DNA from 3 places in the Brevundimonas faecalis genome. Region 3 is predicted to be linked to each of the others. Evidence: riboswitches for the same ligand, from Rfam matches in the RefSeq annotation. Region 3 holds a riboswitch; each other region holds the start of a gene.
The links. A riboswitch is a leader RNA that binds a small molecule or an ion and turns the genes downstream of it on or off. The one in region 3 is predicted to bind cobalamin.
Positions count from the first base shown of each region.

Region 1 (3,272 bases), on a different contig from region 3:
GACCGTCATCAGCACCCCGGTCGCCACGCCCAGATAGCGATGGATCACCATCAGGGCGCGGAACAGAGGGCCTCTTGTCTTCGGCGCGCGGGGCGTTCCGCCCTGCGTCGCAAGGGAGGCGCCGCGCATCAGAAGCTGTAGCCCAGGGTGACATAGGCCGTGCGGGGCATGCCCAGGCGGCGATAGAGGAAGCGGCGGCTGGGGCTGGAACCGCGCAGCACCGCCGAGGCGACAGAGGTGGCGTAGTCCTCGTCCAGGGCGTTCTCCAGCCGCAGGTTCAGGCGCGTCCGCCGCGCCTCGCCGTCGATGAACCAGTGGGCGGACAGATCGACCACGGCGTAGTCGCCGTAGGGCTGGACGCCGAAGCCGGAAACCGTGTTCTCCGTCTGGCCCACGTATTTGACGGCGGCGGAAGCGCCGAACGGGCGATCGACCGGGGCGTAGTTCAGATTGAACTTGGCCGAATGTTCGGGGCGCCCGGCGATCTGCACGCCCGTCGTGCGCGCTCTTTCGCGGCTATAGCTGTAGGCCAGGGTGTAGTTGAACGATCGCGCCAGGTCTCCGCGCACCGTCAGCTCGGCGCCGGAAACATCGGTCTTGCCGTTAATATTGACGTAGATCCCGTCGAAGCCGTCCGGCGGGTTGCTGTTGTCGGCGGCGATCAGATTCTTGACTTCGCGCCTATAGGCCGTGACCTGCCATGACAGGGGCCGGGCGGCGTCGAGCCGGCCGCCGAAAGCGAGGTTGAAGTTCAGGCTCTCTTCAGGCTTGAGGTTCGGGTTGCCGCGCGTGCAGCAGGGATCGACGCCGTATAGCTTCTCCGCGTCCGGCAGCAGGAAGGACGTGCCGACGGACCCTTCGACATAGAGACTGTCCGTCAGGTCATAGACGCCCGAGGCGCTCCAGACCACGGTGTCGGCGCCGCCGGCATGGTTGTAGCGAGCGCCGGCGGTCAGGCGGGCGCGGGACGAGAAGGCCTCGGTCGTTCGAACCTGGCCATAGACGGCGTGAACCTGTTCGGTCTCGCCCTCGATCAGCAGGACTTCGTCGCGACCCTTGTAGTTCTGGAAGTCATAGCCGAGATCATAGTCGGCGAGCCGCGTGCGGAACCGGGCCAGGCCGCTGAGACCGAAATCCTTGTAACCCCAGTATCTGGACGGGTTCGGGCGGGTGTAATAGTCCGTATCCCATTGGTGATAATAGGATTTCAGGAAGAACTGAGGGCCGGTGTCAGGCGTGTAGTCCAGGCGGACGATGCCGATGGTCTCGTCGCGGTCATTCACGGACACGCCGGACTGGCTGGGGTAGTCCAGGGCGGCCGCGGTGCGGATGTACTGCAACGTCAGCGACAGGTCGTCGGTGAAGTCATAGCCGTATTTCACCCCGCCGCTCAGCACGTCATAGCCGCGCTTCTTGTCGGTCACGTCCGGCTGATAGGCGTCATAGAGGTCGTAGCCGTCGCTCTTGTCCTTGGACGCCCAGACAACGAACTTGTGGCGTCCGAAGGCATCGCTGACGGCGCCGTTCACATGAAGGCCGTCGTTCGTGTCGGCGCCGAGGTTCACGGCGCCGGTCAGGTCGCGGCTGAACGGACGGCTGACGACATTGACGACGCCCGCGGCCGCCTGGGTGCCGTACAGGACGCCGTGGCCGCCCTTCAGCACCTCGATCCGCTCGACCATGGCCGCGGGCAGGGTGTCGGCGGGGCTGGTGGAGTTGTACAGGCGGTTGTTGATGCGGACGCCGTCGATGGTCCACAGGACGTCGCTGCTCCGCGATCCCTGCAGCGAGAGGTTCACATAGCTGAACGGGCCGGCCTGGGTGGTCATGAAGGCGCCGGGGACCAGCATCTCGATGGCCTGGGACACATCGACGAAACCGCGGTCGCGCAGTTGGCGCGCACTGATCGTCTCCACGTCGAAACCATGGTCCGACAGAAGTTTGGGCAGGGTCTCTTCAAGGCTTTGACCCGTCACGACCACATCGGCGACGGCGTGGGCCTGATCGGTGGAGAGAGGCGTTTGGGTCGAAGTCTGAGCCAGGGCGACGGCAGGCGAGCAGGCGAGGGCGGCCGCAATCGCGGCGCGCGAAATCATATGGGACACGCGGTCCTCCATCAGCGTCCGTGCGACATGACGGAGAGCGTCCTCCGGAACCTGGGAAGGCGCCCGGCGGTCGACGCGCCGGCGGGCGCAGGACGCGAGAAGGCGCCCGGCCGGACCGGTCGATGCGGCTCTCCGCCGCTTCGTCGTCGCTCAGACGGAGTTCCGCGCCTGGACCATCCCCTGGACCCGGGCAAGAGCGACTCGCGACGGCCGGTCTCCTGGCTTGCGGATCAATGCGCGATGCGCGGCCTTCCCAGGGCGAGCCCCAGTGGCTGCGATCCCGACGCCTTTCGGCGGGCCGGGACCACGATGCGCATCGCACTAGCCGCTCACAGTTGCAGGGACAGCCTCGGACCCGGCGCGAACGCCTCACCGATGTTCCCGTAGAGCCCTCGCGGGCGCCGGCGCGATGTCAGAGGCAGGCCGCAGGGCCTGTCCCATGAATAGGCCATATCCCCAATCCGGCGGCCCGCCAAGCTTGATGTCGTCGGCTTGACCCGCAGGCGTCGCCCGGCCTATCGACGCGAGCGTCAAGGTTGGAGGGCTTCGGTCCTCCTTGGGAATGCGGTGCGGTCGTCAGACCAAATCCGCAGCTGCCCCCGCAACTGTAAGGGTCCGTCGACCGCGCGGCGAACGCCACTGGAGCCCAGCGCTCCGGGAAGGCGCCGATGCGATAGGGCCTGAGCCAGGAGACCGACCTGACGCGACAGACGACGACGGTGCGGAGGGCGCCGGACGGTGCGAAACGGCGACCGGCCGCGCTTTCGCGTGCGCCTGCGCCTTCACGCCGTCATTGCCCTCGATGGATGATCACGAGGGACGGCTGATGGCGAAAATTCCGACGACGGTGGTGACCGGTTTCCTGGGCGCGGGCAAGACGACCCTGATCCGAAGCCTGCTGGAGAACGCGGGCGGGCGCCGCCTGGCGGTGGTGGTCAATGAGTTCGGCGACGTGGGCGTGGATGGGGAAATCCTGCGCGGCTGCGGCATAGAGACCTGCTCGGACGACGACATCGTCGAACTCGCCAACGGCTGCATCTGCTGCACCGTGGCCGACGACTTCCTGCCGACCATGCGCAAGCTGATCGACCGGGCCGATCCGCCGGAACATATCCTGGTTGAAACCTCGGGCCTGGCCCTGCCCAAACCGCTGGTGAAGGCCTTCAC
Region 1 covers NZ_JBEPTF010000003.1:14,210-17,481, forward strand. Annotated here, with positions in the region: gene ABIE19_RS11070 (PepSY domain-containing protein) at 1-129, opposite strand, end outside; gene ABIE19_RS11075 (TonB-dependent receptor plug domain-containing protein) at 129-2,096, opposite strand; cobalamin riboswitch at 2,297-2,526, opposite strand; cobalamin riboswitch at 2,622-2,820, shown strand; gene cobW (cobalamin biosynthesis protein CobW) at 2,932-3,272, shown strand, end outside.
Region 1: it holds a riboswitch for cobalamin, as region 3 does, so the genes downstream of both, ABIE19_RS11075 (TonB-dependent receptor plug domain-containing protein) here and ABIE19_RS15615 (DUF1852 domain-containing protein) in region 3, are expected to answer to the same signal.

Region 2 (3,272 bases), on a different contig from region 3:
CACGGTGTTGGCGTCGTTGTTGAAGGTCTCGCCGACATAGCGCACGGCCACGCCCGTCTTCAGACCGAAGGCCCAGGCATAGTCCGCAGCGAGGTTGGCCATGTGCTCAGGACGACGGGTCAGACGCTTGCCGTCCGTGGCGCCCGAAGCGCTCTTGGCGTCGGTCCAGGTATAGTTGGCGCTGACGTTCAGGCGGTCCGTCACATCCAGGCGGCCGATCAACTCGACGCCCTGCGCCTCAGTCTTCTGGACATTGCGGTAGTAGCCCCAGCGTCCCACGCCGTTGACGGTGCACAGCGGATCGGTCGACGGCGTCGAGCAACCGTTGTAGCGGATTTCATTGTCGGCCTGGCGGTTGAAATAGGTCGCCGAGACGACGGCGCGGTCGAACAGGCGCTGCTCGACGCCGATCTCCCAGCTGTCGAACTCTTCCGGCTGCAGCGTCAGATTCCCGTATTCGCTGTAGAGTTCATACAGGCCCGGCGCCCGGAAGCCCTGACCCCAGCTGGCGCGCAGGACGGTGTCGCCGTCGTTCAGTGCCCAGGCTGCAGCCACCTGGCCCAACAGGTTGTCGCCGTATTGAGCGTGATCGTCGTAGCGCAGGCCGCCGGTCAAGGTCAGACCGTCCAGCACCGTCCACTGAACCTGGGCGTATGCGCTGTCGAGGTCCGCCTGACCGCGCGCGAAGGCCGGATTCAGGTTGAAGCTCGACGGCGAACGCGTACGCATTTCCGAACGCTCGCTCTCGATGCCGAAGGTCGTGTTCAGCGCCTCGGTGACGGCGAACGTGCCCTGGTATTCCCAACGACGGTTCTCGCCTGCCGCGTCAAAGGTCAGCGGTTGCACCAGGGTCGCAGGATTGAAGTTCCGGCGGTTCGTGTCTGTGTAGGCATAGCCGATCCGGTTACGAAAACGCCCGTCCAGCAGGTCGAAATTCAGCCCCGCGTAGGCGACCAATTCCTTGGTCTTGCCGTACTCGCGGCTATCGCCGTTAAAAGCGTCGAAGTCGTTCTGGCCGTTCGACCAGACCGAACGCAGGTCCAACGAGACGGCGTCCGTGATCTTCAGGTTCAGGCGGCCCGACAGGCCCGTGTTGGTGTAGCCGTCGTCTTCCTTGCCGGCGGCGAAGGCGGAAAAGCCGTCGGTGTCGTAGCGGCTGGCGGCCAGGCGCCAGCTCAGGCGCTCATTAGCGCCGCCGATCCCGCCACGGAAATAGGTCGTGCCGCGCGAACCGGCTTCAGCAGTCAGTCCGCCCTGCAGCGCCTCGGTGGGCTCTGCGGTGACGATATTGACCACCCCGCCGATGGCCTGGCTGCCCCAGAGGGTCGATTGGGCGCCGCGCAAGATTTCGATACGCGAGGTGTCGCCGATCAGCAGGTTGCCGAAGTTGAAGCCGCCCTGGGTCGAGGAGGGATCGTTCAGCTTGACCCCGTCGATCAGGACGACGGTGTGCTGGCTCTCGGCGCCGCGAATATTGACGCCGGTCGTCGTGCCGACGCCGCCGTTGCGGGTGAAGCTGACGCCCGGCGTCTGGGCCAGGAGTTCGGCCACCGCCGGGGTCTGGCGCGCCTCGATGGCGGCCTGGGTCAGGACGGTGACGGAGGCGCCGACGCGCTCGATCGGCTGGGCCGAGCGGTTGGCGGTGACGATGACGTCCTCGACGGCGACAGCGCCGGCGCGACCCGCCACGTCAGGCGCGGCGGCCTGTTGGTCGGCGGTTTCTGCGGCCAGGGCGGGTGCGGCGCTCAGAAGGCTGGCGGCGGCCAGGGCGGCGAATGCGGTCCGGTTCATTCCGGCTCTCCATATGACGGCGCCGCGCCGAGCCGGCCTTTGCTCCGAGGAACAAGGACGGCCGCTGACGCGGCTGGGTTTACGACTGTCGTCACACGAGTTGCCTCGACCGCTCGGCACATCCCGACCGCGCGGAGAACGACGGCGACAGGCAGGTCTCCTGGCTCACGGATCAACGCCGATGCGCGTCGCCTTCCCAGAGGTCGCTTTCAGGCCGTGGCCTTCCTGACCGCCAGTGGCGTATGACGCGCGGGCTAGCCGCTTACAGTTGCGGGAACAGCCGGAGCTTCAAACTCCGTTCCCTTTCAATCCCCTTTCGGGGAACCTGACGCGAGCGTGGCGATAGGACCACGCGGCCCTCAGGTCAACCGGAGACAAAGCCATGCCCGTGACCCTGGTTCTCGGCGGCGCCCGTTCGGGCAAGAGCGCCCATGCCCAGAGGCAGGCCGAAACCGCCGCCGCAGAAGCCGGCCGGGCGCCGCTGATGATCGCCACGGCCCAGGCCTTCGACGAGGAGATGCGCGATCGCATCGATCGCCATCGCGCCGAGCGCGGCGAAGGCTGGCGCACCTTGGAAGCGCCGCTGGAACTGGCCGCCGCCGTGCGCGGCCTGAACGCGGACGACGTGGCCGTGGTCGACTGCCTGACCCTGTGGCTCAGCAACCAGATGTTGAACGCGCGCGACCTTCCCGCCGCCATGGATGAACTGACGCGGGCCCTGACCGACTGCCCCGCTCGTCTCTGGGTCGTCAGCAACGAGGTCGGTTGGTCCCTGGTGCCCGACAATCCTCTGGGCCGCCGCTTTCGCGACGAGGCAGGACGCCTGAACCAACGCGTGGCCGCTGTCGCCGATTCCGCCTGCCTGATCGTCGCAGGCCTGCGCCTGCCGCTGGAAAGGACCGACTGAGCGACTGCGACGCCTCGACATCTCACGCCAAGACAGCCATGCAGGCGGTCGCATGACGACGACAATCGCCGCCTCCCGATCGATAGACGCCGACCGCATCGTGGCGGCCGCCATGGCCCTGGTTGCAGAGGTCGGCCTGGGCGGCTTGACGATGCGCGACCTGGCGCAGTCGGTGGGCAAGAGCACCACGGTCATCGTCAACCTGTTCGGCGCCAAGGCCGGCCTGATCGAAGCCATGGCCGGCGCCGCCTATGAACAGGACGAGGCCTATCATCAGGCCTTCTTCGCCCAAGCGGATTCGCTTGAGTTGAGCCGGGACGGCCTTCTGGCCCTGTGCGGGCGCTATCTGCGCGAGCGCGCCATGCCGTCGGCCGGTTTCGTTCGCATGTGGGAAGAACTGCTGGTCAGCCACGCCCCAGACCCCTTCCTGCCGCCGCTGATGGCGCGATGGGAGGCCATGCGCGCCCAATCCTGGACCCGCCTGTTGTCTCGAACACCCGATTTCGCCGCTTTCGGCGCGCCCCTGTCCACCTACCTGGTGATGGAGCAGTTCTACGTCGGCGCCCTGGGCGGT
Region 2 covers NZ_JBEPTF010000003.1:81,155-84,426, reverse strand. Annotated here, with positions in the region: gene ABIE19_RS11305 (TonB-dependent receptor plug domain-containing protein) at 1-1,791, opposite strand, end outside; cobalamin riboswitch at 1,925-2,135, opposite strand; gene cobU (bifunctional adenosylcobinamide kinase/adenosylcobinamide-phosphate guanylyltransferase) at 2,174-2,698, shown strand; gene ABIE19_RS11295 (TetR/AcrR family transcriptional regulator) at 2,751-3,272, shown strand, end outside.
Region 2: it holds a riboswitch for cobalamin, as region 3 does, so the genes downstream of both, ABIE19_RS11305 (TonB-dependent receptor plug domain-containing protein) here and ABIE19_RS15615 (DUF1852 domain-containing protein) in region 3, are expected to answer to the same signal.

Region 3 (3,272 bases):
ACGGTTGAAATCTGGGTGAGATTGTTACCTGACCACGCCAAGTTCGTCTTCGCATAGGGCGAAGAAATCTGGGTTAGCTTTCCTCCAGTATAGACGTAGAGAAGATTCTGATTATCCCGCGTCCAGGTCGAGCCGACCCTGTAATTCTCGGACGCGAGGTAGACTTCACGGACGCCGGTATCGCCGTCTCGCCAGACCCAGTTGGAGCTCTCATAGGTGATCTTGTCGTAGGCGCCCGCGCCCTCCTTCGAGACATAGGCGGCCGCCGATGCATCCCAGTCATAGCGCACGACCGACCCGTCCCAGTCGGTCCGGAACAGATAGGCGCCCACCGTATTGATGGTTCCTGTATGGCCGTGGATCTGGCGGACGGTCATACGCCAACCGTCGCCATTGTCGCCGTCCAGTACGCCTAGGCTATTGTAGGCGCGATGGGTCGCTCCGTCCGCTACCAGAGCCTGAAAGAATTCGTCGCGGTTCTCGATGTAGAGGTTGCCGGTCGCAGCGTTGACCAGAAGGCTCTCGCCTGCACGCCCCAAAGTTGACTGGCCGAGTTGGCCGTTCGCTCCAAGAACGAAGCCTGACGCCTGATGAGTTCCCAGACGCGCCCCGGTGATGATTCCGACCATCTACGATCTTCCCGATATCCGGGGCGACTTTCAGAAATTTGCCCCCTCAAGACTGCATCGGGAATTTCAAGCCCAAGTTTAGGAATAACTTTCGGCCACGGTCTCAGCCAAGGCAATCGAGGTGGATCAGGCTTCCAGCGAGAATGCAAAAAGTGTTGCTCCTCCGTACGCGAAGCAATTTCTTTGCGGGTGCTCTGTGACCTCGATGACATAGGGTTCTGCCCGGGGAGCGAGGATAGAGCGTTGTCTTCGTGACGACCGTTGTAAGCAAGGTGCGGAAATCCCTACCCGCAACAGGTTTCGCCAACACCCGCCGTGGGCATCTGATGTCCATCCCGACCTATGACCCCGATCGCATTCAGGCGCTGACCCAGGCGGTTATTCCGTCGTGGCGAGAAGCGGATGCGGCCAAGGCAATCGCATAATCATATAAGGATATCTTTATATCGCGATTGACTCTGGCGGCGGGCGTGTCATGTTCACGCCGTCGTGGTTCTGCGCGCGGTCCTCGGACTGCGCGGAGCTAAGAGGGAAGCCGGTGAGACCTCGGTCGATGCCGGCGCTGCCCCCGCAACTGTGAGCGGCGAGCTGAAGGTCCATTTCGTGTCACTGGGGGTTCGCCTCCGGGAAGGCCGGACCGGAGGCGATGACCCGTGAGCCAGGAGACCTGCCTCGACAGATAACGTCCTCCGGCGGGGTGTCCGGTCAGGTCGCATGAGCGCCGCGACGGGACGATTCCGCGCGAGCGGTCGCGCGTCCCTGTCCGCTGTCTCGCCACAGCATCAACGGCAGAGACCATGGCGAGCAGCGAATTCACCTTCAGCATCAAGCGCACCCCGCTCGACGAGAATTACGTTCCCGCCGAGAACACGCGGATCACGACCAACTTCGCCAACCTGGCCAGGGGCGAGAGCCGTCAGGAGAACCTGCGCAACACCCTGAGGATGATCGACAACCGGTTCAACTCCCTGGCGCATTGGGGCAATCCGAAAGGCGATCGCTACGCGGTCGAACTCCAGATCGTCTCCGTCGAGATGAGCCTGGCTCCGGGTGAAGGGACGGACAGCTTTCCGCTGATCGAAATCCTTCAGACGACGATTGTCGATCAGCAGACCGGCGAGCGGACCGACGGGATCGTCGGGAACAACTTCTCCTCCTACGTTCGCGACTACGACTTCAGCGTGGTCCTGCCGGCGCACATGAAGGCCAATCCCGGCGCCTTTGCACCGGCGGATTTCGGCGATCTGCACGGCAAGCTGTTCAGGCATTTCCTGAACTCGGCCGCCTATCGCGCCAATTTCGGCAAGCCGCCGGTCATCTGTCTGAGCGTGTCGAGCAACAAGACCTATCACCGCACCGGCGAGGAGCACGCCGTCCTGGGCTTGGAATACGGGAACGACGCATTCTCGCCGACCGACGAGTATTTCGCGAAGATGGGAATGAAGGTCCGCTACTTCATGCCCCAGGGCAGCGTGGCGCCCTTCGCCTTCTACCACGTGGGCGATCTGACGGCAGACTACACCGACCTGGAGCTGGTCAGCACGATCAGCACCATGGAGACCTTTCAGAAGATCTACCGTCCCGAGATTTACAACGCCAACTCCCCGGCTTCGGAAGAGTATCAGCCCAGCCTGAAGTACCAGGACTATTCGCTGACCCGGATCGTCTACGACCGCGAGGAACGCAGTCGACTGGCCGTCGAACAGGGCCGGTTCGTCGAGGAGCGCTTCATCGAGCCGCATCGCGCCCTGCTGGACCAATGGTCCGCTAACTTCGCCGCCTGATCAGTCCCGAATTGCTGAAGTCACCGAAAATGAAAACCCTGTTGCCCACCTCGACCGCCGGCAGCCTACCCAAACCCGTCTGGTTGGCCGAACCCGAGACCCTCTGGTCGCCCTGGAAACTGGAAGGGGAGGCGTTGATCGAGGCGAAGCGGGACGCCCTGCGTCTATCGCTGGACGATCAGCGCCGCGCCGGCATCGACATCGTCAGCGACGGCGAACAGACCCGCCAGCATTTCGTCACTACCTTCATCGAGCATCTGGACGGCGTCGATTTCGAGCAGCGCAAGACCATGCGCATCCGCAATCGCTATGACGCCAGCGTGCCGGTGGTCGTGGGCGCGGTCAGCCGACTGAAGTCGGTCTTCGTCGAGGACGCGAAATTCCTGCGCCAGCAGACCGATCAGCCGATCAAATGGGCCCTGCCGGGGCCGATGACGATGATCGACACCCTCTACGACGACCACTACGGCAGCCGCGAGAAACTGGCCTGGGAGTTCGCCAGGATCCTGAACGAAGAAGCCAGGGAACTGGAGGCCGCCGGCGTCGACATCATCCAGTTCGACGAGCCTGCCTTCAACGTCTTCTTCGACGAGGTCAACGACTGGGGCGTGGCGACGCTGGAGAAGGCGGCCGAGGGGCTGAAGTGCGAGACCGCCGTCCACATCTGTTACGGCTACGGCATCAAGGCCAACACCGACTGGAAGAAGACCCTGGGGTCGGAATGGCGGCAGTATGAAGAGGCCTTCCCCAAGCTACAGACATCCAGCATCGACATCATTTCGCTGGAGGCCCAGAACTCCCGCGTGCCGATGGACCTGATCGAACTCATCCGGGGCAAGAAGGTGATGGTCGGGGCCAT
Region 3 covers NZ_JBEPTF010000005.1:76,071-79,342, forward strand. Annotated here, with positions in the region: gene ABIE19_RS15610 (hypothetical protein) at 1-629, opposite strand, end outside; cobalamin riboswitch at 1,103-1,318, shown strand; gene ABIE19_RS15615 (DUF1852 domain-containing protein) at 1,427-2,413, shown strand; gene ABIE19_RS15620 (methionine synthase) at 2,443-3,272, shown strand, end outside.